DNA from 2 places in the Limibacillus halophilus genome. Region 1 is predicted to be linked to the other one. Evidence: predicted binding sites of a transcription regulator. Region 1 holds the regulator's gene; the other holds the start of a gene.
What was found. Region 1 encodes LexA, which represses DNA repair genes until DNA is damaged. Its sites were predicted from a motif close to ATGTTCTANTTTGGTTC; they were not measured.
Positions count from the first base shown of each region.

Region 2: FHR98_RS03665 (ImuA family protein) is a predicted target of LexA. The motif match lies at 5,198-5,214, and genes of this name have one in related genera.

Region 1 covers NZ_JACHXA010000005.1:224,296-240,288, reverse strand. The annotation lists gene trpE (anthranilate synthase component I) at 1-477, shown strand, start outside; gene FHR98_RS10900 (divergent polysaccharide deacetylase family protein) at 510-1,349, opposite strand; gene cueR (Cu(I)-responsive transcriptional regulator) at 1,743-2,144, opposite strand; gene FHR98_RS10890 (anthranilate synthase component II) at 2,309-2,902, shown strand; gene trpD (anthranilate phosphoribosyltransferase) at 2,918-3,952, shown strand; gene trpC (indole-3-glycerol phosphate synthase TrpC) at 3,949-4,758, shown strand; gene moaC (cyclic pyranopterin monophosphate synthase MoaC) at 4,762-5,238, shown strand; gene FHR98_RS10870 (molybdopterin molybdotransferase MoeA) at 5,238-6,440, shown strand; gene lexA (transcriptional repressor LexA) at 6,569-7,264, shown strand; gene FHR98_RS10860 (ComEC/Rec2 family competence protein) at 7,306-9,276, opposite strand; gene gltX (glutamate--tRNA ligase) at 9,677-11,104, shown strand; gene FHR98_RS10850 (citrate synthase) at 11,172-12,467, shown strand; gene lpxB (lipid-A-disaccharide synthase) at 12,498-13,703, opposite strand; gene FHR98_RS10840 (LpxI family protein) at 13,693-14,553, opposite strand; gene lpxA (acyl-ACP--UDP-N-acetylglucosamine O-acyltransferase) at 14,531-15,319, opposite strand; gene fabZ (3-hydroxyacyl-ACP dehydratase FabZ) at 15,319-15,792, opposite strand; gene lpxD (UDP-3-O-(3-hydroxymyristoyl)glucosamine N-acyltransferase) at 15,795-15,993, opposite strand, start outside.
Region 2 covers NZ_JACHXA010000002.1:102,466-118,458, reverse strand. The annotation lists gene FHR98_RS03680 (bifunctional [glutamine synthetase] adenylyltransferase/[glutamine synthetase]-adenylyl-L-tyrosine phosphorylase) at 1-1,313, opposite strand, end outside; gene FHR98_RS03675 (YhdP family protein) at 1,416-4,679, shown strand; gene FHR98_RS03670 (PaaI family thioesterase) at 4,682-5,113, opposite strand; gene FHR98_RS03665 (ImuA family protein) at 5,270-6,031, shown strand; gene FHR98_RS03660 (Y-family DNA polymerase) at 5,934-7,544, shown strand; gene FHR98_RS03655 (error-prone DNA polymerase) at 7,561-10,755, shown strand; gene FHR98_RS03650 (peptidoglycan DD-metalloendopeptidase family protein) at 11,006-12,610, shown strand; gene FHR98_RS03645 (bactofilin family protein) at 12,630-13,106, shown strand; gene FHR98_RS03640 (threonine ammonia-lyase) at 13,112-14,134, opposite strand; gene FHR98_RS03635 (alpha/beta fold hydrolase) at 14,106-14,966, opposite strand; gene FHR98_RS03630 (haloacid dehalogenase type II) at 14,992-15,690, opposite strand; gene FHR98_RS03625 (lytic transglycosylase domain-containing protein) at 15,766-15,993, opposite strand, start outside.

The DNA.
Region 1 (15,993 bases):
ATGTTGCTAGATCTAGGACGCAACGACGTCGGTCGCGTCGCTGAGATCGGCAGTGTGAAGGTGACCGAACGAAACACTATCGAGTATTACAGCCACGTCATGCACATCGTATCCAACGTCATCGGCAAACTGAACCCGAACCACGATGCCTTGGATGCCTTGGCTGCCGGATTCCCTGCCGGCACTGTGTCGGGTGCACCGAAGGTCCGCGCGATGGAGATCATCGAGGAGTTGGAGCAAGAGCGCCGCGGCATCTATGCGGGCGCTGTCGGCTATTTCGGCGCCAATGGCGATATGGATACTTGCATCGCCCTCCGGACAGCCGTGATCAAGGGCGGCACTATGTACGTTCAGGCTGGCGGCGGAGTCGTGGCGGATAGCGATCCTGAGGCGGAATACCAAGAAAGCTGCAACAAGGCCCGCGCCTTGATTCGCGCGGCGGAAGAAGCTGTGGCCTTCGCTAAGAACCGCGGATGAGGCTGTAAAGCACCCTTTCCGCTCCTAGTCGTTCATCCAACGCCTTCCAAACGCTTAGCAATCACGCTGATCGGCACGATATCAAAGCCCCTTGCCCTTGCTATCGGAAGCCAGGCACGTATTACATCCAGCGTGAATGTCTGGGGATGGCCTATCCCAATGGCGAACCCCTTTGCCTTCGCGCGCTGCTCCAACAGAGCGAGTTGGCGCCTCACCTCCTCAGATGTCGGGATGTGATCCAGAAAGATATCCCGCTCCAGCACGGTCAAGCCCACCCGTCGAGCCTCGGCTGCCGCCACACTGCTACCGGTGGTCATGGAATCCAGAAAGATTAGACCACGCTTGCGCAGCGCAAGCGCGACCCGTCGCATGCCAACTCTGTTTCGGGTAAAGCGGCTACCCATATGATTGTTGAGCCCAACGAACCCTTTGAAACGATTGAGACCCCATTCAAGGCGTCGATCCAATTCCGTCTCCGACAATCCAACCATAAGAGCATTTGGACCCGGGTCATTGCGCTTTAAGTCATCGGGCTCCATTGGAAAATGCAGCAGCAATTCATGCCCACGCCCAAGCGCTTGCTGAGACAATTCCTCAAGGTTGTCCGCATAGGTCATAAACGCCAATGTCAGCGGTGCTGGCATTTCCACAGCCATCTTGGCGCCCCCGTGGTTTACGCCAACATCGTCGATAACAATAGCGATCCAAGGTTTGGTCGGATCCGCGTCATAACTGACCGCAAACTGTTTCCAGCTATCTAAAGCGCTATTGGTTACGGTCGGCGAATGTTGCGTTTCCGAAGGTCTTGTTGGCTGCACCAGGTCTTCGGTTTCCGGAGGTAAGGCCGCCGAAACCTTAAGGGTATCCAACATGCCATCCGATGGCGGGATTAATGGAAGCGGGAATGGCACATCGAGCTCAGTACCGCGGGACACTTCAATCGGATTTGAGTTTTGCACCGGAGCCTGCATCAACACCTTCACCCGCAAGTCCTGCGCCGTGTGAGATGGTCCAAATGGCACCGAAATGAAAAAGCCCGCAAGCCAAACAAGCTTTAAATAAGCCATCGGCTTATTTGACGCTCCAGTTTCTCTGCTAAGCTTCTGACATGGCTCTTCAGTGTCTAGGATCGAAATCGGCACACTGCCAGTAGTATGCTCGTGTCGTGCCGCGCCACGATACTTGGTGTGCTCCACCCTTGCCCCCTCCGGTCAAATCGCTCCCGATTCGCGGAGGAATTATATCATGCCTAGGCCGCAAGTCCTTCAAGCGTCGCTGGTTTTTCCCTCAAGGCCTTCCAGGATTGGGCAGTCTGGGCGGTCATCTCCGTGGCAATTCTCCATCAGGTGCGACAGAGTGCCTCGAATCGACCGCAATTCCGCGATCTTTTCATCAATTCTCCGCAGATGTTCTGCCGCCACTTGCTTCACTTGCGCACTGTTGCGATCGCGATCATTCCACAGCGCAAGCAGATCCTCCACCTGAGCTACGGTGAATCCCAGACCCCGCGCCCTTGAAATAAATCGCAGGGTTTCCAACTCATGATGACCATAATCCCGATACCCGCTAATTGTGCGAGATGCTGCATCGATGAGGCCAATTTCTTCGTAATAGCGAATTGTCTTTGACGGAACGCCGGTACGTCGTGAAACCTCGCCTATTCGCATGTCCGTGGTTCCTTTGCCGAAAAGAACATCAACCATTCAAGATACGATATCTGGCTTCCAGTAGCTGGAAGGTCAAGGGTTCTTTCCACGGCCCTGAAATCGCTGCTATAAAGGCAGACCCGAACCGGATTTGAGCCGGAAACACTTCTCTATAAGGCATTGTTATGTTTGCGCTGATAGATAACTACGACAGCTTCACCTATAACCTCTTCCACTTCCTGGGAGAACTTGGGGCTGAAGTTCGCGTATGGCGCAACGATGCTATTACGGTAAAGGACCTAGCCGCCATCAAGCCGCAAGGGATCATCTTATCGCCGGGCCCTTGTGATCCTGATAAAGCAGGCATTTGCCTAGAGGTTGTCAAACAACTGGGCGGCAAGGTGCCGTTACTGGGTGTGTGTCTCGGGCACCAGGCCATAGGGCAGGCTTATGGCGGCCAGGTCGTGCGGGCCGCTGTTCCGATGCATGGGAAGCTCAGCTCTATATCGCACGAGAGCAACGGCGTGTTTTCCGGGTTGCCGTCTCCCTTCGCCGCGACACGGTACCATTCGCTAACGGTTGAGCGGACATCGCTCCCCGAGGTTCTAGAGGTGACAGCGGAGACGGAAGACGGCCTCATCATGGGGCTTCAACACCGGGACTTACCAGTACATGGCGTACAGTTCCATCCGGAATCGATTGCCTCGGAGCATGGCTACAAACTACTGGGCAATTTCCTGCGCCTTGCCGGACACAACGCCGTACGTGACGTCGCCTGACAAGGATACGAGAGCATGCCAGCAAGCAGCAATGACCTGAAACCGCTCATTGCGCGTGTGGCCGATGGCCACAGCCTGAGTGAAACCGAAGCTGAATCGGCCTTTGACATTATGATGTCTGGTGCCGCTACCCCTACCCAAATCGGCGGCTTTCTAATGGCGCTTCGTGTTCGGGGCGAAACAGTGCCGGAGATTACCGGTGCGGCACGCGCCATGCGCGCGAAGATGGATCGTATCGTCGCACCACCGGAATCTCTGGATACCTGCGGCACGGGTGGCGACGGCAAGGGAACACTCAATATCTCAACAGCGATTGCCTTCGTCGTGGCGGCTTGCGGCGTCCCCGTCGCTAAGCACGGAAATCGGGCTGCGTCATCGAAGAGCGGTGCCTCCGATGTGCTGACGGCATTGGGCGTCAACATCGATGCAGACAAGACTAAGGTTGAAAAGGCACTCAAGCAGGCAGGAACGGCATTTCTCGCAGCGCCGCGTTATCACAGTGCCATGCGGCACGTTGGCCCATCACGGGCTGAATTGGGGACGCGGACGATCTTTAATCTGCTCGGTCCACTCTGCAACCCGGCGGGCGTGAAACGCCAAGTAATTGGCGTATTCTCACCCGATTGGGTCCTGCCATTGGCGCAAGTTCTACGGGAACTTGGGAGCGAGGCCGCATGGGTTGTTCATGGTGATTCCGGCCTCGACGAGATCTCGATCACCGGGCCGACCCAGGTTGCGGAACTCAAGGACGGCAAAATCCGCGAATTCCAAGTCACACCAGAAGACGCGGGCTTATCACGTAGCCCGCTGGAAACTATTCTTGGTGGAACCGGAGAAGAGAACGCGAAAGCCCTCTCCTCCTTACTCGCTGGCGAGAAGAGCGCCTACCGGGATACCGTCCTCCTCGGTAGCGCAGCGGCACTCCTCGTTGCCGGAAAGGTCGACGATCTCAAGTTGGGTGCTACGAAGGCCGCGGCCGCTATCGATAGCGGCAAAGCCGCAGCCGTTCTCAAGCAGATGGCGGAAATAAGCCGGGAGGGCGCCGAGTGAGCGACGTACTGACAAAGATTTGCGCTGATAAAACCAAGCATATTGCGGCAATGAAGGCCCAAAACAGCCTGGCTTTCTTGGAAGCGAAGGCAAAGGCCCATCCAGCACCTCGGGGGTTTGCAAAGGCTCTCGCCAAGGCGGCGACGACGCATGGTTACGGGTTGATTTGTGAAATTAAGAAAGCCTCTCCCTCCAAAGGGCTTATCCGGGCCGACTTCGATCCCTGTTCGTTGGCAAAAGCTTATGAGGAGGGTGGCGCAACCTGCCTTTCGGTGCTGACCGACGAACCCTATTTCCAAGGCGCTGATCATTACCTTGAGGAAGCGCGGAGGGCTACAAATCTCCCGGCGCTCCGCAAAGATTTCATGCTCGACCCTTATCAGATCGTCGAATCGCGCGCGTTGGGCGCAGATTGCGTCCTGCTGATAATGGCTGCTCTGGAAGACGCTCAGGCCGAGGAACTGGAAACGACAGCCATCGAATTTGGCATGGATGTCCTGCTTGAGGTTCATGATCGCACCGAACTGGACCGCGCCTTGGCGTTACAATCGCCGCTGATTGGTATTAACAACCGAAACCTCAAAACACTGGAGGTTGATCTCGCAACGACGGAGCAGCTGGCCCCAAACGTGCCGAGTGACAGGTATTTGATATGTGAAAGCGGGCTTTACAGCACACAAGACCTGAACCGCATGACTGCTGTCGGAGCCACCGCGTTCTTGATCGGCGAATCTTTGATGCGCCAACCTGACGTTATAGCGGCAACCCGGGCGCTGGTGCCCCAGTCCCTCTCCGAAAGCGCCTGAATCATGAGTGATTTCACGCATTTTGATAGTGATGGTAAGGCAATCATGGTCGATGTGTCCGGTAAGGCCGCGACAGAACGAAGCGCCACCGCACGAGGATCTATCGTCATGGCGCCCGCAACCTTTGAACTTGTGCGCGGCGGCGGAATGAAAAAAGGCGATGTCCTGTCAGTTGCTCGTCTCGCCGGAATTATGGGGGCGAAGCGAACACCGGATCTTATTCCGCTTTGCCACCCTTTGAGCCTCAGTTCCGTGAAGGTAGACCTAACACTCAACGAAGAAAAACAGGCAATCGATGTAACGGCAACCTGCAAGCTAGTCGGACAAACCGGCGTCGAAATGGAAGCGCTGACCGCCGTCAGTGTGGCTTGTCTGACCGTCTACGACATGTGCAAGGCCGTGGATAAGGCCATGATCATTAGTGATATAAGGCTAGTTCACAAATCTGGCGGAAAATCTGGTACTTATGAGGCGTCTTAATGATTTCTGTTGAAGAAGCACAGGCGCGCATTCTCAAGGAGTTTGCGACTACCCCCGCGGAAATAGTCACACTTTCCGACAGTCTGGGCAGGGTCTTGGCTGATGATCTGGAGTCTCGCCGTACCCAACCCCCCATGGACGTATCCGCAATGGATGGTTACGCAGTGCGCGCAAGCGATGTACTTCACGTGCCTACAACATTGAAGGTTACAATGGAGATTCCGGCCGGGAGCCTGCCACCGCAAGCGTTGGCTGCCGGAGAAGCGGCGCGTATCTTTACCGGCGCCCCCGTCCCGCCAGGCGCCGATAGCGTGGTCATCCAGGAGGACACTGAGGCGGCGGAAGACGAAGTCACGATCCTGGAGACCGCAAAACGCGGCGCCTATGTAAGGCGCGCCGGATTGGACTTTCGGGAGGGTGAGGTCAAGCTCAGGGCCGGCACGCGCCTTGGTGCCCGTGAAATCGGTCTTGCCGCCGCCATGAACAGGCCATGGCTGCCGCTTCGCAGACGCCCACGGATCGCACTTCTGGCAACGGGCGATGAAGTCGTGATGCCAGGCGATCCTATTCGGGAAAATCAGATTGTCAGCTCCAACGTCTTGGCGCTGGCAGCCTTGATCGAGCAGGCTGGCGGCGTCGCGGTCAATTTGGGTATCGCGGCGGACCGGGAAGACGCTCTGGATAATTTACGTGACCGCGCGCGCGGCTGCGATCTGTTGATTACGACAGGCGGGGCTTCCGTCGGCAAACATGATCTCGTTCAGTCGGCCCTGCAGCGGTCCGATCTATCGCTTGATTTCTGGAAGATAGCGATGCGTCCCGGCAAACCGCTGATGTTTGGCAGATGGCCTGAATTACCCGTACTGGGCTTGCCCGGCAACCCGGTTTCCAGCCTCGTATGCGGATATCTTTTCTTGCTGCCGATTATGGCCAAGCTCTTGGGCGCTCCCGATATTGCCCTAAGCGAGGAAACGGGATTGCTCGAGCATGATTTGAAAGAGAATGATCGACGCCAGGATTACCTGCGCGCTCTTTTTGTCGAACCTGACGGAAATGGCCCAAAGCTCAAAGTTTTCGAACGGCAGGACAGTTCGATGCTGGCAACGCTACAACACGCGGATGCCTTGATCATACGCCGCCCGCAGGCCAGAGCGGCCAAGGCCGGTGAGACCTGCTCCTTCCTTCGCCTGCCCCGGCCATGAAGCGCGCACACCCTTTGGCTCACGACTCGCAACAGTCATAAAAATGCTTGACCGGCGCAATGGAACTAAACTAGAACATTTATAACGTTTCTATTTTGTTCTTGTCTTGCCTGAACGGGGAATGCGCGATGTTGACGCGGAAACAACGGGAACTACTACTCTACATTCACGGTCATCTATCCGAGAATGGCGTTTCCCCCTCCTTCGATGAAATGAAGGACGCGCTGGGTCTCAAATCCAAGTCTGGCATTCACCGTTTGATCAGCGGATTGGAGGAACGTGGCTTTATTCGGCGGCTTGCCCATAGGGCCCGCGCAATTGAAGTACTGCGTTTGCCGGAAGACCATGATCAGTCACATGACCTTGGCCATGATACAAATGTCATTCATGGTGTGTTCGGACGCGTACAACGCCTGCCCTCACTGGCGGGTGACGGCAGCAATCGCCAACTACCATTGTACGGCCGAATCGCGGCAGGTACGCCGATTGAAGCTTTGCGCGATACCAGCAACTTCGTCGATGTCCCAGCAACCATGTTGGGCAATCGCGCGGAATACTATGCGCTGGAGGTTGAGGGCGATTCGATGATCGAGGCTGGTATCTTCGACGGCGATACGGTGATCATCGAAAGGTGTGAAACAGCAGAGAACGGCGCGATCGTCGTAGCCTTGGTCGATGATGGCGAGGTCACCTTGAAACGTATCAGAAGGCGCGGCCAGTCAATCGCATTGGAACCAGCCAACAAGAGTTATGAAACCCGAATCTTCCCGCCCGACCGCGTTCAAGTTCAAGGCAAACTCGTGGGGCTGTTAAGGCGCTATTGAGTGGTGTACTGCAGTTAGTATCACGAACCAGCACAATCACTCTAATCCGGACCACCGCTCCAAGGACGCAGTCCGCGCAGGCTTTCGACGGTTCGATATGTGACTGATGCGCGCTGGGCATCCAACCAAAAGGCGTGCGTACCGTTCCTCCAGAAATCAAAGCGGTCGAAAAGCCGGTCGCTGGGAATATCGTCGCAGTGTGCGCTACGAACCGGCTCCAGGCTTATGACCAGAGCCGCGCGCCGGCAGTCCTCCTCCAATCCACGCCCGTCAAAGGAAATTGCGACCGGCCATCCATCCTTGCGATAGAGACACCCCAATCCATCGCAGCTCAGCCAATCGTTACGATCACCCTTTTCATCCCAGGCGAAAACGGATTGGCTGCCAAGCGCCTCCATCCAGATTTGCCGCTCGAAAGTTTGGCGTCTGAGAGTGGAGAAGCCGTAGTGACCATTCGGGCCGCGCAGTGCAACCAGATCGGCGGACTCGTCAATGATAATGTCAGGAGGAGTGCGAGACAGCGGCGCGCCAAGACTCAAAAGGATGATTGGTAGTGCGATGTAGCGCCACGGCCTGCGCCAGATACACAACCAAAGCCCAGCCACGGCGATCACGACCAAAGGCAGGGTCGGCAAACTGGGTATCTTCACGACGGCGCCTGGCAAGCTGGCAACATAGTGAGCGACTGTAAGCAATAGCTCCAAGAGGATGGCCATCAGCTTCAGTATCCAAGCGTCTGCAGTGAACGGCGCCAGTAATAGAGCAAGCAGCACCAGTGGCATTATGCCAAATGCCATCAACGGCACAGCGATTAGGTTGGCAAGAAGACCGTACACAGCGAAGCGACCAAAATGGTGTAATGCGAAGGGGGTTGTCGCCACTATCGCCACAACCGATGTAATGCTGAGGACCGCAAGATAACGGATGGGCACCCCGAGTGCTGACAACCCCGGCTGCCTGGTCGCCCTAACCTGACGACCCTCCGGCTTTTCGAATACAGCGATTAGCGCTACCACAGCGGCAAAAGAAAGCTGAAATGACGCCGAAACCAGACTCTCCGGTCGCAAAAAAAGTACCACTAACGCGGCAGCGCCAACCAGTCTCAATGAAATCGGAGATCGGTCAATAAGCACTGCTACAAGCGCCAGCAGAACCATGATGAATGCTCGTTCCGCAGGGATTGAAGACCCAACAAGTAGGAGATAGGAGAAAGCCACCGGTGCTGCGGCAACCGCAGCGATCTTTTTGATCGGTGCTCTAAGGGCAAAGAACGGCAAAAGCGCGAACAACGCACGAAGACCGCCAAACACCAAACCAGCGATCAACCCTAGATGCAGACCGGAAATAGCCAGAAGATGTGCTAACCCTGCGTCGCGCATGGCTTGTGTGCTTTCCGGCGAAATAGCCCCCCGATCACCGGTCATTAGAGCGGCGGCCAGCGCGCCTGTGTCACCGGGGAGTACTCCCCGGACTCGCGCAGAAAGTGATTGTCGAGCCGTGGCCAACCAGATCGCCAAATCGGTGTGGTTGTCGCCCCCATGAGCCCGCGCGACCAGCAACGGCTTGCCAAAGGAAAAGCCGACAGCGCCAATACCTTGGAAGTAGGCATTGCGAGCGAAGTCGAAGCCGCCGGGAAAGGCAGGACGTGCTGGTGGCAGCAACATGGTCAGCACCGTGACACGGTATCCGGGACGGATTTCCTGCCATCCGTCCCGAAGTGAAATCCTGATGCGTGTCGGCAATTCAGAGACTGGTAATTCCGGCCCTTTGAGGTCTTCCAGGACGATCCGGGCGCCCATTTCTCTCGCCTCTACCGAGATGACCCTGCCGGAAAGTTCGACCGGGCCGACCTTGCGTTTCAACGCTCCAACATCAAGAAGATCGGTGCGGATCTTTGCGGTGGTCAAGCCTGAGGCAATCAGGGCGACCAGCAAAAACGGCCAAAGGACACCGCGGCCTTTGCACAGCAGAACTACGATCCAAGCCAGAAGCGATACCGTGGCGAGCGGCATTAATGCAGGTTCTTTTGAGAGCGAAAAGTAAATGCCCACGCCAGTGCCGAAAAAGCCTGGCACCCAAAGGATCCATCGGCTTCGTTCTTCCAAAAAATTTCCCGCAAACGCGCGAGCCAGGAACCCGCACACTGAACAGCGTCTTGCGCCCAAATCGCTCGCCCCCCAACGATAGCCGGCGTCGCCGCTTTACTTCGATTTCGTTTTAGCGATCACCGTTCCGAAAATCCCAATCGGGGCATCGGTTGGAACTAAGAATGACGACCCGACAACAGCCTGACAACCTCCATTGGAGAGAGTTATCCAATGCCCAAGGATGGCATAAGGTACGTAATATGTGGTAAGAGCCCCATCCATCCTGACGACCTCCCGCCTTGCAACAGGAAAACGCTGGACAGCCATGACCATTGTAACCCGCTTCGCACCCTCACCCACCGGATTCCTTCACATTGGTGGCGCACGCACAGCTTTGTTTAACTGGTTGTATGCCCGCCACCATGGTGGAACGTTTCGCCTTCGCATCGAAGACACCGATCGGCAACGATCCACGCCGGAGGCGATCGCAGCAATCCTTGAGGGTTTACAGTGGCTAGGTCTCGATTGGGACGAAGATGTTGTCTACCAGTTCGAGCGCGCCGGTCGCCATGCAGCGGTTGTGGAGGAACTCCTTGCAAAGGGATTAGCCTATCGCTGCTATGCCTCGCCGGAAGAGTTGGACGCCATGCGAAGCGAGCAGCGGGCCAAGGGACTACCAGTCCGCTATGACGGCCGCTGGCGTGATCGGGACCCCGCCGATGCACCCGCAGGGGTGCAACCTGTCATTCGTCTAAAGGCGCCACAAGAGGGCGAAACCGTGATTGAGGACCACGTCCAAGGCGCTGTGACGGTCATGAACGCCCAACTTGATGACATGGTGATGCTGCGCGCCGACGGAACGCCGACCTACATGCTGTCTGTCGTGGTGGATGACCATGATATGGGAATCACTCATGTTATCCGTGGGGATGACCATCTGACCAATGCCTTCAGGCAAACGCAGCTTTACCGAGCGATGGGTTGGCAGGTTCCTGCTTTTGCGCACATTCCCCTCATACACGGCCCTGATGGCGCAAAACTTTCCAAACGACACGGCGCGCTCGGGGTCGAAGCCTATCGCGACCTGGGGTACCTGCCCGAGGCCATGCGGAACTACCTGCTGCGTTTGGGTTGGGGCCATGGCGATGACGAGATCATCACTACTGAACAGGCTGTGGCTTGGTTTGAATTAGGCGCCGTTGGCCGCTCGGCTTCAAGGTTCGATTTCGCAAAACTCGATAGCTTGAATGCGCACTACCTAAAGAACAGCGACGATCACAGGCTTGTAAGTTTGATTGCCCCACGGCTTGAGAAAACACTGGGTGCGACGCTAAGCCAGGATGACAACGAGCGTTTGATTAAAGGTATGAACGGACTCAAGCAGCGAGCAAAGAATCTGAACCATCTCGCAGAGACGGCGCTTTTCTACGTGAAGCGGCCGGACAGCCTCTCACAAAAGGCAGGGAAAATTCTCGACCATCAGGGTAAATCCACGATAGAGGAGCTCTTGCCACTGCTGGAAGACTTGAAAGCATGGAGCGAAGAGGCTTGCGAGAGCACAGTGAAAGCCTATGCCGACTCACACGATATGAAGCTTGGTAACGTTGCCCAACCGTTGCGTGCCGCGCTGACCGGAACAAACGTATCGCCAGGTATTTTCGAGGTCATGGCGATTCTAGGGCGCGATGAAACCCTGCTGCGCTTGCGAGAGATACCGACGATTGTTCTGGCTGATGAACGCGCTGTGAATTGATCCACCAATACTTTAGCTCTATGCTGCGCTGCATCTAAATAATGACCAAACCAAAGAGGATCGGGAGATGACAGAAAAAAAACATATGACCCTCACCGACAATTCCAGCGGCAAGAGCTGGGACCTCCCGGTTATGGAAGGAACTCTTGGGCCGAGCGTGGTCGACGTACGCAAGCTCTATGGCGACACCGAACACTTCACATTCGACCCGGGATTTACCTCAACCGGTAGCTGTGAATCCAAGATTACCTATATCGATGGCGACGAAGGCATACTGCTGCACCGCGGTTACCGGATCGAAGATCTTGCCGAACACAGTGATTTCATGGATGTTTCCTACCTGTTGTTGCATGGCGAGCTTCCCTCCCGTTCTGAGAAGCTGGCGTTCGAAAAAGCCATCACTTATCACACGATGGTTCACGAACAGCTCAACTATTTCTTTCGGGGGTTCCGTCGAGACGCGCACCCGATGGCCATCATGGTTGGGGTCGTCGGCGCCCTCTCATCCTTCTATCACGACAGCACGGACATTGGTGACCCACACCAGCGGATGATCGCCAGCCATCGCCTGATTGCCAAAATGCCGACCATTGCCGCCTGGGCGTACAAGTATTCGGTCGGCCAGCCTTTTATGTATCCGCGGAACAGCCTCAACTACGCCGAGAACTTCCTGCAAATGACTTTCGGGGTCCCTGCTGAGGAATACAAAGTCAGCCCCACGCTTGCTCGGGCCATGGACCGTATTTTCATCCTTCATGCAGACCACGAGCAGAATGCTTCGACTTCCACGGTTCGGATCGCTGGCTCTTCGGGCGCCAATCCCTTTGCCTGCATTGCAGCAGGCATAGCGTCTCTCTGGGGACCGGCGCATGGTGGAGCAAACGAGGCCGTTCTACTGATGCTCCAGGAGATTGGTCATAAGGACCGCATCCACGAGTTCATCAAGCGCGCAAAAGACAAGGATGACCCCTTCCGGCTGATGGGTTTTGGCCACCGGGTCTACAAGAACTACGATCCACGCGCCAAGGTAATGCAGAAATCCTGCCATGAGGTTCTTTCGGAGCTGGGCGTTGACGACCCGCTTTTAGAACTCGCCATGGAGTTGGAGAAGATCGCACTGGAAGACGATTATTTCGTCTCGAAGAAACTCTTCCCGAACGTTGACTTCTATTCGGGCATCATTCTTAAGGCGATGGGATTCCCCACGACCATGTTCACTGTCCTCTTTGCGCTCGCCCGCACTGTCGGATGGGTCGCCCAGTGGAAGGAAATGATTGAAGATCCCAACCAGAGAATCAGCCGCCCTCGGCAGCTCTATACGGGCTACGCCGAACGGCCCTACAAACCAATCGACAAACGATAAACTTTTGAATTATCCAACAAAAAAGCGGTTTCATCCAATGTGAAGCCGCTTTTTTTCTACCGATTCGCCCAGCAGTTTCTGCAATACCTCACCGGCAAGCCCCGCCGGGTTTCCCGTTGGACCTTGCATCAGGGCGAGCGCCGGTTCCAGTGCTGCGATCTGGCGTGCACAGGCGGATCCGTCGCCAAGGTATTGTAGGATTGCTGAAGCAAGGAGATCCGGCCGGGCACGATCTTGTATAAACTCGGGCTGTATTTCGCGCTCCATTATCAAATTAACCAGGCTTACATAACGAACCTTCAGCATTCGGCGAGCAAAGAACGCCGAAACTGCATTTACTTTGTAAGTTATGATCGCCGGCACTTTAGCCGCAGCCAGTTCAACAGCAACGGTACCGGACGCCGCCAGGGCCACGTCGCTGATGGTAAAAGCTGCCCGCTTCAATTGGTCCCCATCGAGCACGGTCACCTGCCAGGGCCATTTTGCAACCTCCTCACGGACGTGGCTCGAAACGGCCGGAACTGTCGGCAATAGAACCTTCAGATTTGCCACTTCTGGCAATACAAACCCAAGGGTTTGTTTGAACAAAGGAAGGAGCCGCGCGATCTCCATTCGGCGGCTGCCGGGTAGCAAGCATAGAACCGGGAAATTCGGCTCTTCTGCCAAACCAAGCGTTCGCATTGCCGCGGCTTTGGTTGGCGCATCCGCCGATAGATGTGCCGCAGGGTGCCCGACGAAAGTGGCAGGCAGTCCATGACGTTGAAAGTAGGGCGGCTCAAAGGGAAGGAGCGTCAGGAGATGATCAAGGTACCCCGCCATCGCCTTCGCTCGCCATGCTTTCCACGCCCATACGCTGGGCGCAACTAGATGAACAAGGGGCAACGAACCATCTGGGTGCCTTTTCCTTAGCCGTTCTGCGACGCGCAACGAAAAGGATGGACTATCTATCGAAAGGAATAAATCCGGCTGGAAAGAGACCGCTGCATCGATGGTTTCTTGCATTCTCCGGGTCAAGCGCGGCAGATGACCCAGTACTTCTACCAACCCCATCACGGATAGATCATGCATTGGGAACAGGCTTTGAAGACCCTGATCCTCCATAGCCGGCCCCCCAACACCGGCGAATAGAATCCGCCCGTTAAGTTTGCCGGCAAGATCCTTCATTACGGCAGCGCCTAACTGGTCGCCGGAAGGCTCACCCGCGAACACAAAGACCTTTACCGTGTCAGAATTCATTGCCTGTTACACCGACTATGAAGCAACCTCTCTCGTCCGCAAACTCAATCGTCTTCTCCGGCTCCAAGAGCAGTGTCCGTCCCGCTTCCAACGCGACGCCGTCCAGGCCACTTTCAATGATCCTACGCAAGGTTTCAGGACCAACCGTGGGCATATCAACGCGCATCTCCTGCTGTGGCTTAGCGACTTTGATCAGCACCCCCCCAGGACCGGGCCTTTTAAGCTCCCTCACCCGATCCAACAGGCAATCCGTCCCCTCGATTGCCTCGACACCCAAAACCAGGCCCTGTTGAACGACGACAGACTGACCGACATCAAGCCGACCCAAGGCCCTGGCAATTAAAAGGCCGCGCTCAATATCCTGTCGCGCAAGATCATCCGGCGCGTGGCGCCCTAAGACACCGACAACAACCGGCTGGGTCCTGGCCAGAAACTGCTCTGGGCCAAGCACCCTGAATCCCTCTTCTTCCTCCAACAGACGGACAATTCCGCCGAGAAGCCCATCATCGCCAAAAACGGACTTTCCAGCCCTCATCAGCGCTTTGCGGGCACGTTTATCGAGTGCAAGAGCAGAAAATCCGGGACGCCGGATTGGCCCCACCAACACGACGTCTCTCACCTTGGCGCTATGCAAGCGAGCGAGAATTTCACCGGCCGCCCCAAGTTGCGTCCAAAAATGGCTGAAACCTTCAACTGCTTCAGGATCGGTTTGCCCCTCAAAGGCAACGACCAGAACACCGTACCCACGCCTTTGGGCCTCCAGAGCAACTTGCCGAGGAAGGTCGCCGCTGCCTGCTAGGATCCCAAGAATCCCTGGCGCTTTCTGATTAGTCGGGTCGGCAGATTCCATGCTGCGATGGCTCCAGGACGAATTCTATCAGGGCCTTCCCCGCCGGACCGTATTCAGCTAGCTCGCGTAGACGTGCGGCCCGCTCCGATAATGGCTCCCCTATCGGGCCGAACAGAGAATCGTAAATTGACCGAAGCTGGCCCAACTCTTGGCTCGGCATCGAACTGCGTTTCAATCCGATTAAGTTCAAGCCGACTAGGGCCGCCCGGTCTCCCTTAACAAGTCCGAAGGGGATGACGTCCTGTTCTACCCCCGACATCCCGCCAATCATGGCCCCTTTGCCGATCCTGACAAACTGTAAGACCGCCGAGAGCCCCCCGATCACGGCTCCCTCGCCGACATGCACATGCCCTGCCAGAGTAACGTTGTTGGCCAAAATCACTCGGTCACCAATTTGGCAGTCATGCGCAACATGAACGCCAACCATCAGCAAACAATCGGCGCCCACACTTGTGATCATTCCGCCACCAAGGGTACCGGTGTTGATGGTAACCTGCTCCCGGATCACCGTACGCTCACCGATGACCAACTCCGAAGGTTCGCCCGCATACTTCAGGTCCTGCGGTATGTGCCCGATTGAGGAAAACGGGTACAGCGTGCAATGCGAAGCAATACGGGTTCGACCCATAATGGAAACATGACTAATCAGTCGGCAGTTATCACCAATAACGACATCGCTTCCGACGTGGCAAAACGGGCCAATTTCTACACCATCGCCCAGCGTCGCACCGGGCTCCACGATAGATGACGGGTGTAGCTTGGCCATCAATGATCCATAATCATCGCCGAAAACTCGGCTTCAGCCACATTCCGCCCTTCTACCTGAGCCTCGCCTTTGAAACGCCAAACGTTGCCACGGTTCTTAGTCTTACGGACCAGAATCCGGACCTGATCACCAGGCACGACGGGCTTGCGAAAACGAGCGTTGGCAATCGTCATAAAATAAACCAGCTTGCCAGCTGCCTCTCCCTCCAAGGTCTCCACCACCAGTACGGCAGCCGTTTGGGCCATCGCCTCTACCAAAAGGACACCCGGCATTACAGGTTGACGTGGAAAGTGCCCCGCAAAGTAGGGCTCGTTTATTGTTACATTCTTTATCCCCACGGCAGATACGTCTGGTTGAATCTCAACGACCCGGTCGATCATCAAAAATGGATAACGATGCGGAATCATTTCCATGATTCCTAAAATATCCACGTTCCCTTTATCTGCACGCGCTCCCAATGGGTTTCCGACCATTCCTATTTGTCCTTACCACGCAATTGTCTTTTCCAAAGTGCGACAAGCTTGAAATATTCCCGCAAAGGCATCGCCGGCAGGCCGCCCACGGTCTGACCTGCCGGTACGTCTGCCATCAAACCAGACTTAGCGGCCAGTGTCGCCCCATCCCCCATCTCCAGATGCCCTGCAACCCCTGCTTGGGCACCCAGAGAGACAAAA
Region 2 (15,993 bases), on a different contig from region 1:
TCGTCAAAACCCAAGAAGGCCGCCACCTCCGCGAGTGCCTCTGGTTGAGTCGGAATGCTGTGAGTCTGCTGGTCCTCAATCATCTGAAGGCGATGCTCGATGCGTCTTAGCTCTCTGTACGCCTGGGTCATATCTTCAGCGGTCTTGGGTTCTATGCGCCGGTTTGCTGCCAGCAATTGCAGCCCCTCAAGCGTTTGCGATGTGCGTAACGTTGGATCGCGACCGCCGTAGATTAGCTGCTGGGTCTGGACGAAAAATTCGATCTCGCGTATCCCGCCGCGACCGAGCTTGATGTTGTGGCCCTCGACCGCGATTTCCTTGCCGCCCTTGGCCGCATGTATCTGGCGTTTGATCGAATGAATGTCCTGGATGGCCCAAAAGTCCAAGTTTCGACGCCAGACGAAGGGCCGAAGCGAACGCAGAAACTCGGCTCCCAGCTTGCGGTCGCCGGCGACGGTGCGCGCCTTGATCATGGCTGCCCGCTCCCAGTTCTGACCCAAGCTCTCATAGTAGGTTTCAGCAGCTAAGTAGGTCAGGGCAAGCGGCATGGCCGCCGGGTCGGGGCGCAGGCGAAAGTCGGTTCGGAAGACATACCCATCCGCCGTTCGCTCATCCATTATGCGTGCCACATCCCGCGTCAGCCGAACGAACAGATCCTGATGGTCGCGCTTTCCGGTCAGCGGCGCCTTTTGGGGGTCATAGATGGCAATCAAGTCTATATCGGAGGAATAGTTGAGCTCTTTCGCGCCTAACTTGCCCATTCCCAGGAGAAAGTAGCCGACGCTGGACAGAGGGTCTTCGCCTTCTTGAAACTCCAGTTCTCCACGCTGCGCAGCCTGACGCAGCAAGAAGGCGAGGGCGATATCCAGGGCCAGTTCAGCAAAATCGGACAGGGCTGCGGTTATGAGTTCCAACGGTTGCGCCGCCGTGATGTCAATCACCCCCACGGCCAGTGCCATCCGCCGCTTGGCCTGCCGAAGCGCACGCATCACGGCAACTTGATTTTCTGCCTGTCCCACCTCGTCAACCAGACGCGCATTCGACGCATCGAGCGCGGGCGGCCCCTTTTCGAAGAGCATCGCGGTGAAACCCGGGTCCGCGAGCGCGCAAGCGGAAAGATGCGGAGAATTGCCGAAAATCACCTCCAACAACAACCGGCTATCGGCTGACTCTACCAGGGTTTGCGCGGCGGCATGCCAGGGCTCGCCCTCGCTCCGTTGCAGGTTGTCCAGCCACTGTTCCAGGCAACGCTCCGCACGAGGACGGTTGCCCACAAGTAATTTGGTATTATCCTGCAAAAAAGCGCTGTGCATTGCGGCTCCCGTATATGGCATGGCAAGAGTGTGAAGGAAGCCCCTCAGGGTCAAGCCCGACGGTTGCTGTAATTCAAACCCGCGCAGGGATTCATACCGCAGATGATTCGCCATTCAACCAAGATCGTTGCGGAAATCATAATCGGCGCTTTGGTCATGGTGTTTTTCCTGGGCTTGGCATTGGTCTGGCGCTTGTCCGAAGGCCCCATCACGCTTTCCTTCATCACGCCTTATCTCGAGGATTCGCTTTCCGATCCGGGTCGTGGGATCGATGCAAGAATCTCGGACATGTCTTTGGCCTGGGATGAAGACTTGCGGCGTCCCGAGTTCCGTGCGTTCGGCATAAGCTTGCGGGATTCGGAAGGGGTTGCGATCCTCGAATTACCACGCGCCGACGTGCGTATAAGCCTGCCACTGCTTCTGGAGGGGCGGATCGCTGTGGAGCAGGTTGATGTGATTGGCATCAGCTTAAGCCTGGCGCGCACCGCAGAGGGGCGTGTCCGGCTCACATCTGCGGGTGTGAAAGGTGATGACCCTGCCTTGCCACAAACGGATTCCGGCGGACTCAACGAGTTGACGCTTGACGACTGGCTTGAAGAGGGCACCTCGTCCGACGACCAGGAACCGAGTGAGCCGTCGATTTTCTCAGCCCTGCGGCGTGTAAGAATTATCGGCGCAAGCTTGGTCATGAGCGACGAAAATTCGGGCCTGACGTGGCGCGCTCCGCAGGCCTACATCGATATGCGTCGGAACGATACAGGTATCGTGGCGGCGTTACGCCTGTCATTGGAAGTCGGACAGGACCTGGCGGAACTGACGGCCGATGCAAACTACGAACAGGAAACCGGTCGGATAGATGCGACGACTCGCTTCTCGGGTATTCATCCGGGCCGTCTTGCCGCTCTTCTGCCCTTTCGCGAACTCAAGGAATTGCAAGGCCTGGACCTGGAGCTGCGTGGCACGATGGTTGTCTCCCTGAACGCGGCTGGCACTATAACTCAGGCGGGGTTGGAGATAGACGGAGGCCCAGGCTTTATCACGGTGCCCGGCGTTGATATGACGGTGTTTCCGGTCCGCGGTGTGCGGCTGGAAGCAGGGGTCGATCTTTTGCGTGCGACCGTCAATTTGCGCCGCTTCGATATTTCCCTGGGACAAGGTGATAGCGGGCCCGAGCTCGCACTCTCCGGCGAGTTGCAAGGTCTGTCGGGTGACCTGTTCGGTCGTCAGGCGCGAGATCTCAGAACCAGACTGAAATTCACACTGGCAGGCATGGATGTTGAAGCACTGCCTTTGTACTGGCCGGAGGGCGTATCGCAAAACGGGCGTGATTGGGTGCTTGAAAATATTACCGCCGGAGATGTCGATAACTTAGTGGGGGAGGTCGCGCTCTTCGCGCCGTTAGGCAATTGGGACGAGTTGGTCCTGGAAAACCTCGATGGCACTTTCACGTTTGCCGGTGTCGATGCCCATTACCTGCGCCCCATGCCACCGGTGGTGGGTGTAGATGGTACGGCCACATTCTCGCCCCAGGGACTGGTGCTCGAGATGCAGGGGGGGACCTCAGGTGACATTGTGCTGGGCAGCGGCACTTTGGATATAACCGGCCTGAATGCCAAGGAACAATTTCTTGCGGTGGAGTTTACTGCAATTGGCCCGCTGCCAAGTGTGTTCTCTTTGTTGAATCACCCCCGCGTGGCCTTGATTGATAAACTCGGTCTGAACACGGAAGGTGCGGTCGGCAGTGTCTCGGCGCGAGCCCGGTTTGCGTTTCCGTTGTTGGCCGATCTGACCTTTGATGAAATGGATGTCTCGGCCCAGGGAGATCTGACCGACACGGGGTTGATCAAAGTGCTCCTTGGGCAGGACGTGACGGGTGCCAATGTAAAGCTCGATTTATCGAAGGACAGTATGTCGATTGCCGGAGAAGCCAGCCTTGCTGATGTCCCGCTTACATTCAAATGGCGTGAGAATTTCACGCCAGTAAAGGGAATTCGACGCCGTCTCGAAGGGACTGTGGCGACCGTGGGCCACGAAAAACTGCAGATTTTTGGGATTGCCAGCGCGCCTTACTTGACGGGGCCGTTCTCCGCGGACTTCCTCTATACAGAACAAGCTAAAGGCGAAGCCCAAGTAGATGTGAAGGCCTCGCTTACCTCCGCGACGATGGAGATCAGAGATCTCGGGAACTGGCGAAAAGCAGCGGGTGAGGAAGGGCAGGCAAGCTTTTCCTTGTCTCTTTTGAAGGGTACACCGCGAAGCCTTCAGAATATTCAGGTGACGGCGGGAACACTAAAATTATCCGGCGACGCTCAGTTCAACGCAGAGGGCCGCGATATCGCTCAAGCGCGATTGAGTGCGCTAGCGTTTGGCGAGCAAGCCTTGCGGGATGTGGAAATTACACGTGGTCCTAAGCGCTTGACGGTATCCGTAGCGGGGGGAAGCCTGGACGCTCGACCGTTTCTGAAAAGTGATGAGGATGAGGATACCGCCGCTACCGAACCGGATGACACACACCTGACTCTGACGCTGCGTAACATCGAGCGATTGCGCTTTGGCGATGAAAGCTATCTGGAAAACGGACATCTTGAATTGGAGCGCGTGAAGGAAGGCTGGCGCCGTTTCCTCCTGCGTGGCCGGATTCCCAAGCAGCTTCGCAGTTCTGTCGTGGACGGGCAGGAGCGCTCCCCCGAGGTGGAGGTTTCCTATGCGCCTGCAACGGACGGGCGGCAGGTGCTCGAGATGGCCGCCGCCGACGCTGGCGGATTGTTTCGGAGCCTGGATTTTTTCGACACAATGGATGGGGGGCTGTTGCGGATCAATGGCTCACGGGAAGGGATTGCACGCACCAATCCGCTACGGGGCAATATTGAGATCAAGGATTTCAAGCTAATCGATGCGCCGGTGTTGGCAAAATTGCTGACGGTCGCTTCGCTGACGGGGATCGTCAATGTCCTTAGCGGCGAGGGGATTGAGTTCAAGAGGGCTAAGGGCGATTTCGAGGCCGTCGAAGGGCGTATATCCAGTGATCTGCTGCGTATTTACGGTTCGGCGTTGGGGCTGACGGCGCAGGGCAGTGTCGATATCGATCAAAACCTCGCCGACCTGCGCGGCACCGTTGTGCCCGCATACGCGGTCAATCAGGTGCTGGGCGCAATTCCCTTGTTGGGAGATATCCTGACTGGCGGAGAAGGCGAGGGCGTTTTTGCCGTTACCTACACGATGACCGGTCCGCTGGATGACCCAGTGGTTGCCGTCAATCCGCTGGCGGCCTTGGCGCCCGGCTTTCTGCGTGGTCTTTTCGATGTGGGAAACGGCAACAGCGACACGGATCGTCCCAGGGCAATTCCCGAAGAGGTGGATCGGTAAGGCTAAGGGCGGGTGATGTACTTGAAGACACCCTCGCCTTGACCGATCAGACGACCCAGCGCGTCGGTGACCTCGCAGCTTGCGTAGAAGATTGATCGGCCTCCTCCCTTGCGAACGGCGCGGGCCGTCAACTTGGCGCCCGCTTCTGCGGTGCTGATGAACTGGCAGGTGAGCGAGAGGGTAAATGCGCGCAACGACTGTTCCGGTTCATCACGGTAGCATCCGCTGTACCCGCAGGCCGTGTCGATCAGGGTGGTCAGCATGCCGCCGTGCATGACGCCACTGCGGTTCAGATGCTGGTGTCTGACCAAGAGCGAGACTTCCGCTTCATCCTGCCGCCAGGCGGTCAGGTGATAATCGGTCAAATCGGCGAAGCCACCGCGCACCCGGTTCGGGTCTGCTATGGCTGAGGGTGTTTGCTGTGCATTGCTCATGATCTCCCAGAGACTGCCCAATTGGATTGGCCCTGTCCATAAGCCGCAGGCCTTCTTGACCGCCGCAGCGTTCTACCCTAAAAAGAACATAACAAGAACATTGGTGTGGAAATGATAAGAGCTTCAAAGGAAAATAAGAAAATACAAGAGCTTAGAATGAAAATTCTTCACCTTGAAGGGGGAGGATGCTCTTCCAGCAAGCGCCTGAAGTTTGGTCTGAAAGCTTTGGATCGACTGCTACCGGAAAGGGGGTTGCCGCTTGCGGCCCTGCATCTCTTCGAGCCTTGCAGGCGGGAATGGGATGACGGTGTCGCGAGCGCTTTTGCAACCTCTTTGGTGCGATTGTTCCTGCAAGAAAGCAATCGGCAAGGACCGCTCTTTTGGGTCACGCGACATGACGACCTCTATGGCGCCGGTTTGCTGCCCTTCGGTGTGAAGCCAACCGACCTTCTGGTTGTTCGCGCTGCTGGAGATGCCGAGGTCTTCTGGTGCCTTGAGGAAGCTTTGACGGATAGCAGCCCGGCCTTGGTGTTAGGCGAGATTGGCAAGTTGGGGCGCATTGCCGCCCGTCGCTTGCAGTTGGCGGCGGAAGCAAGCGGTATCCCTTGTTTTTTGCTGCTGCGGTCTTTCACGCCGCCGCCCGAGCAAAAGGGCAGCGGTGCTTTCAGCCATTGGCGCTTGGCGCCTGCGCCCAGCACCGCTGGTGCTGCGGGGCAATCCAGCCGCACCGATAATCGTTTGTTGGGACGGCCGCGCTGGCAGGTCGAGTTGCTGCATTGCCGGGGTGGGCGCCGGGGGGACTGCCTCATGGAGTGGAACGATGAAACGTGTGCTTTCTCTATGGCTGCCCCGCTTCGCGACGGAGCGCTACCACCTGTCTCCGGCGCGGAACTGGGAAGGGCAACACAGGCTTCCTGAGGCCCCCTTTGCCCTAACCGAGAACGAGCGCGGGCTACTGCGCCTATCGGCAGTGGATAGACGAGCCGAGGCTCAGGGTCTGACGCCGGGCCTGCCTTTGACCCAAGCGCGGGCGCTGCTACCTGGTCTTGTTACGCTCGCGCATGATCGGGGTGCCGAGAAACGTCGCCTGGAGAAGCTGGCGGATTGGTTGGAGCGCTACAGTCCCTGGGTCGCTCTGGATGAAAGTAATGAGGGGGCCGCGGGCTCGGCGGCTTGTTGGCTCGACATCAGCGGTTGCGCGCATCTGTTCGGTGGTGAAGCCATGATGGGCCGGGACCTCTTGCATCGCCTGGAGGGTTGGGGTCTGACGGTCCGATTGGGGCTTGCCGATACGCCGGGAGCAGCCTGGGCCGTGGCACGCTTTGCGACTGCCGCAGGAGAGCCGTTGCGGATTGTCCCGGCGGACGGGCAGCGCGCCGCCTTGGCGTCTCTGCCGATTGCAGCCTTACGACTGCAGGAGGCGGAGGTGGAATTGTTGGGGCGGTTCGGCCTGTTGCAGATCGGTCAGCTTTACGAGCTGCCGCCCGCCGGGCTGGCGCCGCGTCTGGGGGGAGCCGTGCAGCGACGCCTGCGGCAAGCTTTGGGGGCGATGGCTGAGCCTTTGTCGCCACGCCGCGCGCCGCTGCGCTTCGAGGCCCGGCTCGGGTTTTCGGAGCCGGTCGCCGCCGTGGACGATCTCGCCGCAGCGGTGGAGAAGCTGCTCCAGGAACTCTGCAGAACCTTGCAGCAAGCGGACCAGGGCGCGCGCCGTTTGCTTCTAGTTCTGCACAGGGTCGATGCCAGTCGGCAGGAGATCCAAATCGGCGTTAGCAAGGCGAACCGTGATCCAGAGCATCTCGGCCGTTTGCTGGCGGACCGGCAAGAGTCTTTCGATCCGGGTTATGGGGTCGAGGTCATGACCCTCGCAGCGGGGGTGACGGAGCCCCTGAGCGCCGAGCAGATGACCCTGGCGGACAGAAGGAAAGCGGACCGGGGTGAGACTGGCGGGCTGCTTGACCGCCTTCTGAACCGCCTTGGCACAGGGCGCGTCTACAGTCTGGAGCAACGACCGTCTCATTGGCCTGAAGCGGCCCAGGTTAAGAGAGAGCCCACGGAGAAAGGAGACCTTCCCAACGCTTGGAGAAGCACGTTTGATGGGCAGAATCCTGCGGGTTTACGCCCGTTACGCTTGCTACCGCGTCCCGAGCCGATCGAGACGCTTGCTTTGCTGCCGGATCATCCACCCGTGCGCTTTGTGTGGCGGCGGGTCACACACCTGGTGGCGCGGGCTGAAGGCCCCGAGCGTCTGTTGGGCGCCTGGTGGGAACGACCGCTAACGAACGAAAATGCGGCCAGGGATGCGGCCAGGGAGGCAGGCGAACCCGCAAGGCTGCCGCAGCGCGATTATTACCGTGTCGAAGATCAGGAAGGTCGGCGATTCTGGCTGTTTCGCGATGGCGGCGATTGGTTCTTGCATGGGCTTTTCGGTTGAACGGAGGCGGAATGGGATGACAGCCTTTGCCGAGCTACAGGTGACGACCAATTATTCCTTCCTGCGGGGCGCGTCCCATGCTGAGGAATTGGCAACGGCGGCCGCAGCCATGGGCTTGCGGGCAATCGGTGTGGCGGATCGCAATTCGTTGGCCGGAGTGGTGCGCGCCCATGTTGCCGCCCGGCAGGCCGGAATAGGTTTGTTGGTGGGCGCGCGGTTAGTTCTGCGCGATGGCTTGGAGATCATCTGCTATCCCAGAGATCGAGCGGCTTATGGGCGCTTGTGCGACTTGTTGACCAGAGGCAAGCGGCGTGCCGGAAAGGGAGACTGTGAACTTCATCGGAGCGACTTGGAGGCATTGGGAGGGGGGCAGTTTCTGATCGTTCAGCCGCCGCGCCGACCAGGGGGGGATTTTCAGCCTTGGCTAGCGGGTTTGGCGGCCAGCCATCCGGGGGAGGTTTTTTTGGCCGCCTTCCGCCACTACCACGCCGGGGAGCTGCGGCGGCTGGCGGAGCTGGCGAGACTGGCCGAGAATAGTGATTGCCCGCTGCTGGCAAGTAACGATGTGGCTTACCATGAGCCCGCCCGCAAATTGCTGCTGGACGTTCTGACCTGTATCCGCGAGGGCTGCCGGATCGAGGCTTCGGGCTTTCGCCTGGAAGCTAATGCGGAACGCCATCTGAAATCTCCGGAGGAGATGGCGCGCCTCTTCGTCGACTATCCCGAAGCCCTGACCCACAGTCTGGATATTGTCGCGGGCGTAGATTTCTCCCTCGATGATCTACGCTACGAATACCCCGAGGAGATCGCGCCCGATGGAACTTCACCCGGCACGCGACTGGCGCAGCTTGCCTGGAACGGTGCGGCGCGGCGGTACCCAGGCGGTGTGCCAGACAAGGTTCGCGCGCAGATCGTGCATGAGCTGGAACTGATCGCCGGGCTTGGTTACGAGCCTTATTTTCTGACCGTTTATGAGTTGGTTCGTTTCGCGCGGGAGCGCGGCATCCTCTGTCAGGGACGGGGCTCGGCGGCTAATTCGGCGGTCTGCTATTGCTTGGGGGTCACTGCAGTCGACCCGTCGCGGTTAGATCTTCTGTTCGAGCGTTTCATGAGCAGTGAGCGCGGCGAGCCGCCCGACATCGATGTGGACTTCGAGCACGAGCGTCGCGAAGAGGTTATCCAGCATATCTATGAAACCTACGGACGGGATCGCGCGGGTCTCACGGCGACGGTGATCCGCTACCGCAGCAGAGGGGCGCTGCGCGACGTCGGCAAGGTCATGGGGCTTTCCAGCGACACCCTGGGCGCCTTGGCGGGTAATATCTGGGGTTGGAGCCGTGAGGAAGTGCCGACGGCGGGCTTGCGCGCGGCCGGATTGGACCCGGATGCACCCCGCCTGCGGCAAACCTTGGAGATCGTGCGGGCCTTGATCGGCTTTCCCCGCCATCTGTCGCAGCACGTCGGTGGCTTCGTGATGACGCGGGGGCCCTTGCGGGAACTGGTGCCGATCGAGAACGCGGCAATGGCCGATCGGACGGTCATCGAATGGGACAAGGACGATCTTGATGCGCTCGGTATCCTGAAGGTGGATGTGTTGGCGCTTGGCATGTTGACTTGTCTGCGAAAGGGTTTTGACCTGCTGGCCTGTCACAAGGGATTGCACCACAATCTGGCCAGCGTCCCGGTTGAGGACAGCAAGGTTTACGACATGCTCTGCCGGGCGGATAGCATTGGTGTCTTCCAGGTGGAGAGTCGGGCTCAGATGAGCATGCTGCCCCGGCTCAAACCGCGCGACTTCTATGACCTGGTGGTGGAGGTGGCCATTGTGCGGCCAGGGCCGATTCAAGGGGATATGGTACATCCTTATCTGCGTCGGCGAAGCGGCGCGGAAAAGGTCTGCTATCCCTCGGATGCGCTGCGTGCGGTGCTGGAGAAGACCCTGGGTGTACCACTGTTCCAAGAGCAAGCCATGAAGATTGCCATTGTCGCCGCCGGGTTCACGCCCGCCGAGGCGGACCAACTGCGTCGGGCCATGGCCACTTTCAAGAACACCGGCACCATCCATAAGTTCCGCGAAAAGATGGTGCATGGCATGGTAGAGCGCGGGTATGACGAGGATTTCGCCGAGCGTTGTTTTCGGCAGATTGAAGGTTTCGGAACTTACGGGTTTCCGGAAAGCCATGCGGCTTCTTTCGCGCTGCTGGTGTACGTCTCCGCCTGGATGAAGTGTCACCATCCAGAGGTTTTCGCCGCAGCCCTGTTGAACAGTCAACCGATGGGTTTCTATGCGCCGGCGCAGATTGTGCGCGACGCCCGTGAGCATGGCGTCGAGGTGCTGCCCGTGGACGTTAATCACAGCGATTGGGATTACGGTTTGGAGCCGGGATCGCGCGGGACGTTGGCGCTGCGCATCGGACTGCGTCAGATCAAGGGCTTGGCCGAAGCGGAGGCCAAGCGCCTGGTTTCGGTGCGGGGCAATGGTTACCCGGATATCGTAACGCTGTGGCGCCGCGCCCGCTTGTCCAACCGTACGCTGGAGGTGTTGGCCCGCGCCGATGCTTTCGCTTCGCTTGAGCGCGACCGGCGTCAGGCTTTGTGGGAGATAAAGGGTCTGCCCGACGCCAATCCCTTACCACTTTTTGCCGCCGCGCAAGAGGAGGAGAGGGGGCCTGAGCCGGTTGTGACGTTGCCCGACCTGGCACCCGGTCAGCAGGTGGTGGAGGACTACCTCAGCCTGCGCCTTAGCCTGCGTGCCCATCCGCTATCGTTTCTGCGGGCTCGGCTTGAACGCGAGGGATGGCGAGACAGTCGTGCGCTCAAGGATTCGCCGGACGGATGCCGACTCGGGTTGGCGGGATTGGTTCTGGTGCGCCAGCGTCCCGGAACGGCCAGAGGCGTTATCTTCGCGACCCTGGAGGATGAGTGGGGTGTGGCCAATATCGTGATCTGGCCAGACCTTTTTGAAAAGCAACGCGCCGTGGTGATGAAGTCGAGCTTGTTGGCGGTGCAGGGGCGGCTCCAGAAGGAAGGGCTCGTTATCCATCTTATCGCCGATCAACTCTATGACCTGAGCCCCCGTCTGGCTGAATTGGAGATGCCCGCGACGGCCTTTGCCGGGGCATCTGGTCGGGCAGATGAAGCCCGGCATCCGACACAGGATCGGAGGCAAGCGCGCCATCCAGCGCTCCACCGGTCCCGGGATTTTCATTAAGAGCCTCTAAAAACCCTGGAAAACTGCGGTATTGATTCAACCCCCTTGCTCATCTCGCCGTTAACCTTTAGCTTTTTCCGCGCTTGGAAGAGCGGCATCTCAGAAGCTAGCCAAACGAGCAAAACGAGAAGCTAAACGGAGCGCCTGATAAGCAGGCATACTCTGAGGTAACAACGGGGGATACCCCTTTTAACAAGGGAAACGCTGCAACGGTCCGCCTTCCTTAGCGTTGCCGCGTTTATTGGTTCGAATGCAGGAAATTCTCAGACACGTTCGTGCCTGGGTCGATCGCCAGTTTCCCGAAAGGGAAATTTATTTGCGTGCCGAAGGCAGAGTCCGATTTCTTCGGGTTTCGCCGCGGCAGCAGAAACTGGCGACGGGCTTGGCGATTTGCTTAGCAGGTTGGGGACTCGCAGCGACGGTAACGGCTGTTGTTTCTCCCGTCATCATAAGCGAGCAGCAAACGGAAATTAACAAGCGCGACCAGGCTTACGTATCGCTCTTGAACGAGATTGACCAGTACTACGATCAATACACCAACATCCTGGGCGGTCTGGAAGACAACCAGTCGATGCTGCAGGATATTCTTTCCGGTCAGGCCGAAGGCGTAAATCTGGCTGACATTCAGGCCCGGCTTAATCGCAGTGAGGGCGATCACGCAAAGGTTGTCGTGGCGCGCGACGCGCTCGAAAACAAGCTGGCTTCATTCGAATCCAGCCTGCGCCAGATCGCTGAGCAGAACGTGACCCTGGAAACCCAGGTCACCTCCATGAAAAGCGTGCTGGATTCAACAAAGGCCGAGCGCGAAGAAGTTGTGAAAGCCCGGGAAACTTTGCTTGGTCAGCTCACCGAGACTCAGGAACGCCTGACTCGTGAGAAGCTGACGAAGCAAAAGCTTCAGGCAAATCTGGAAGACATATCCGAGGATGTCGTGATCGGCGATGCCGAACGTCAAGCCTTGATTGAAAAGCGCTTCAGTCTCGAAGCGGAAATCGCCGCGCTTGAAACGCGTCAGCGAGGCGCGGAAACCCGCCAGACCCAGCTAGAGCAGATCATTATCAACCTGCAGGAATCTCTTGATGATTCCCGTGATATGCGGGCTCAGTTGTCCAGGGAGCGCGATGAACTGAAACTACAGGTCGTGAGCCTGGAAGAGACTCTGTCGGCCTATGAGCAACGCCAACTCGATCTGGTAGCGAAGCTTACCGAACGCACGCTCAGCAGCATCGGTGACATCGAAAAAGCCGTTGCGATGACGGGTGTGGAAGTCGACAAGCTTTTGAACCGCGTGAACGATGCACCGGAGGGCGAGCTTGGCATGGGTGGTCCGTTCGTACCGTTGGTAGGGCCGGAACTGGATCAGGACAACTCTTTCCAAACAGCGCTGGCACTACTGGACCTGCACCTGCGGCGCTGGGAGGGGCTGCGAACCATCGCAACCGCATTGCCTCTGACACCGCCGATGGATAGCTACGAGTTGAACAGTAACTATGGTCCGCGTAAGGACCCGAAGAACGGCAAGCGGGCGCAGCATTACGGTATCGACCTTGGTGCGCCGACGGGAACACCGGTATTCGCACCTGCACCAGGCAAGGTGGTAAAAGCCGGATGGTTTGGAAATTATGGCCGTTATATAGAAATTGATCATGGTTTCGGTGTTACAACACGTTATGCGCACCTCAAACGGATAGAGGTGAAACGCGGTGAAACCATTGATTTCCGGCAACCGATTGGTGCCGTAGGGTCGTCTGGACGAAGCACTGGACCGCACCTGCACTACGAGATCCGCATCGATGGCAACCCGCTCAACCCGGATAACTTTCTGGAGGCAGGTAGGCATGTTTTCAAAGGCTAAGAACGGAGGACCTTCTGATATGACCCCCTCCCCGGAGCCCAAGGACAATGGCCTTGGCAGTCGCCCTCGTGCATCGATCGGGGGCGTGCCGTCGATCATCAGCAACGATCTGACGATTCGCGGAAACCTTGAATCCGATGGCGATATTCAGATTGACGGACAGGTTGATGGCGATGTTTTGAGCCGAAGCGTCACGATCGGACATGGTGCGCGAGTCAAAGGCGTCATACGGGCCGAAGAGGTCAAGGTATCTGGCCAGGTCGATGGCGAGATACACGCAACCAATGTCGCACTCCTCGCCAGCGCGAAGGTGACCGGCGATATTATGCATAAATCCTTGTCTATTGACGCGGGCGCCTTCATCGAAGGCATGCTCAAACGTATCGAGGATGCCCGTCCGGCTTCCATACAGCCCAAGACCGCAGCAGCCTCGTCCGGCACTTCTGCGGTCAGCGCAAATTCATCCGGCAGTAATACGTCGTCGTCGCCCGTTTGATGGGGTCAGGCTCTTTCAAGAGCCTCTTGGAGCCGAGGCCAGTCGACATTTCCGCCTGAAAGGACGATGGCCAAGGTTCGGCCGTGCGTCGCGACCTTGCCTGAGAGAACGGCGGCTAGCGTGACGGCGCCACCTGGTTCAACAACCAACTTCAACCATCGAAACGCGAAGGCCATGGCGTCCATTACTTCGTCGTCGCTGACAGCGACGCCTTGAGTGACCAGGCTCTTATTGATCTGAAAAGTTAGGTTCCCCGGCATAGGCGAAAGCAATGCGTCGCAGATCGACCTTGCCGCGGGGTCGTTCGCCTCTCTTGATCCGCTCCCAAGCGAGCGTCCCGTATCATCGAATCCGGCAGGTTCAACGAGCGTTAGTGCGGTATCTGGAAGCCTGTTCTGGAGGGCGAGGGCGATACCGGCCGTCAATCCGCCGCCGCCGCAGCACGTAAGGACCTCTTCTGGAAGCGCGCCAAGCGCCTCGGCCTGTTCGGCAATCTCCAGGCCGCAAGTGCCCTGGCCGGCAATGATCCGGCGGTCATCATAGGGTGCGATCAAGTAACTTCCGTATTCGGCGCAGATACGAGCCGCAATTTCTTCGCGGTTCTCGCCAAACCGGTCATAGGGGATGACCTCCGCGCCATAGCCTTTGGTATTCTGAACCTTGATGGCAGGGGCGTCCGACGGCATGACGATACGCGCCGGGATGCCGCAAATCTGGGCGGCGGCGGCCACGCCCTGCGCGTGGTTTCCTGAGGAGTAGGCAATAACACCGCGCTTTTTTGCGTCAGCGGGAAGGCTGGAAATTGCATTGTAAGCGCCGCGGAACTTGAAAGACCCTGTGCGTTGCAGGACCTCCGGTTTGATCAGAATTCGGCCGCCGGTACGTTCGTTGAGCGCCATATTCTCGAGCAACGGCGTACGGATGGCATGGCCTTTCAGCCTCTCGGCGGCGGCCAGAACATCGGCAAAGACCGGTGTCGTTAGGTCGGACGCAGAGGTCTTAGGAATCGATACGGGCGAGGAACTCATCGATCGCTAGCTCCACTTCGGGTTCATCCAATGTCGGGGCGTGTGGCGTGCCTCTGACGCACACCTCAGTCAGGTCCGGATGCCGTTCGGCCATACGTGCCGCCGTTTCCGCGCTCAGGAGATCGGATGTCTCCCCCCGGACCAGTAAAAGCGGCTTTTGCTTCAAGCTCAGAAACGGTGGCCAGAGGTCGCCCGGTGGCGGACCCTTAACGAGTGCCTGGGCAATCGCCGTATCCCAACTGAAATGCAATTTTCCGTCGTCGCCGGCCTTGAACGCGGTCTCGGCTAGTTTGCGGTAGGTGTTCTCATCCGCGCGTGGGTAACTGCCGGGCGGGAAGTTGCTGGCGATATGCGCCATAGCATCGGGCCAATCCGCCTGCGGTTTATCTTCGCCAATTGCTGCAAGTATCCGCTCGACACCGCCTGGAGTGAAATCGGGACCGATATCGTTGATGACGGCGGCTTTGAAAGCGGCGGGCATCAAAAGGCCCATACCCATGGTTAGTAAACCGCCCAGGGAGGTTCCCACCACAACGAAGTGGTGGAGGTTTGTCGCAGCGATCACCTGGAAAACGTCATCCAGATAAACTTCTGGGCGGTAGTTGCGCCAGTTGCTATCCCGATCGGATCGACCCCGGCCTCGGTAATCGAAAGTGACAACACGACGATGCGGAGCATGCCGTTCAGCCAGTTCCCGAAAGTCGCGTGTGTTCCGGGTCAAACCGCTGAGACAAAGCAACGGAGCCGTGTCGTCTAGCGGATCGCCCCAGTCCTCGACGTGGAGACGCAGGCCGTCCTTCGTTCGGACTTTCAGGTCGCGGCGAGGAGTCATCCGGTTCTACACCCTCCCAACTGTCTCAAGCGCGGACCGGTACCGGAAGGTCGTCCAGCGTGCTGATAACGGCCTTCGGTGTTCCCGGTAACTTATCCCAGAGGCGGTTGAAGCGATTCAACCAGGCCACCTGAAAACCAAAGTGCGCGGCTGCGGTTGCATCCCACGTATTGCTTGAGACGAAACAAATCTCCTGTCGCGTCACGCCCAAACGGTCGACGGCCATCTGGTAGACACGCGAGTCTGGCTTGTACACACCCACTTCCTCAACTGAAAGGGCATAGTCGAGCGATTGGCCAAGGCCTGCGAACTCGATAGCGGCGGCCATCATCTTGGGCTCGCCGTTCGAAAGAACCGCTGTTGCGATGCCTGCGGCTTGCAAGCGCTGCAGGCAGGCCGGCACCTCCGGATAGGCCTCAAGTTTCAGATAGAGCTCCATGAGCTGAGCTCGGAATTGCGGGTTCTGAACGCCGTGGCTTTCCAAGGCGAAATCCAGGGCGTCACCTGTGATTTTCCAGAAATCCACATGCTCTTTCATCAAGCTGCGTAACCAGGTGTATTCCAGCTGTTTTTGGCGCCAGAGATTAGAGATGGAGTCTTTGTTCGGCCCCAGTTCTTCGGCAAGTCGTGCAGCGGCCGAATGGACGTCGAACAGGGTGCCATAAGCATCAAAGACGCAAGCTTTGATCTGGCCCCAGGGAGTGCTGTTAACTTCAGTGTTCATTTTGCTGCTGATCCTCACTCACTGATCGTTGACCCTCACCTCGCTGCGCAGCACAGCAGATGAGGAACTTGCTGTCTAGCGACCGGCGGCTCGGTCAAGGTCTTGTGAAAGCTGAAGCTCCAGTGCGTTTGGGCCGCCGATCCGTTGGCGGTAGACAACCATCGCTTCGAGGACGCGTTGCACGTAATTACGGGTCTCGTAAAACGGTATCCGCTCAATCCAGTCGACGGGGTCGACGCCCGGTGTGGTCGGATTACCAAACCGACCCAACCACTCATCCACGCGGCCTGGCCCCGCATTGTA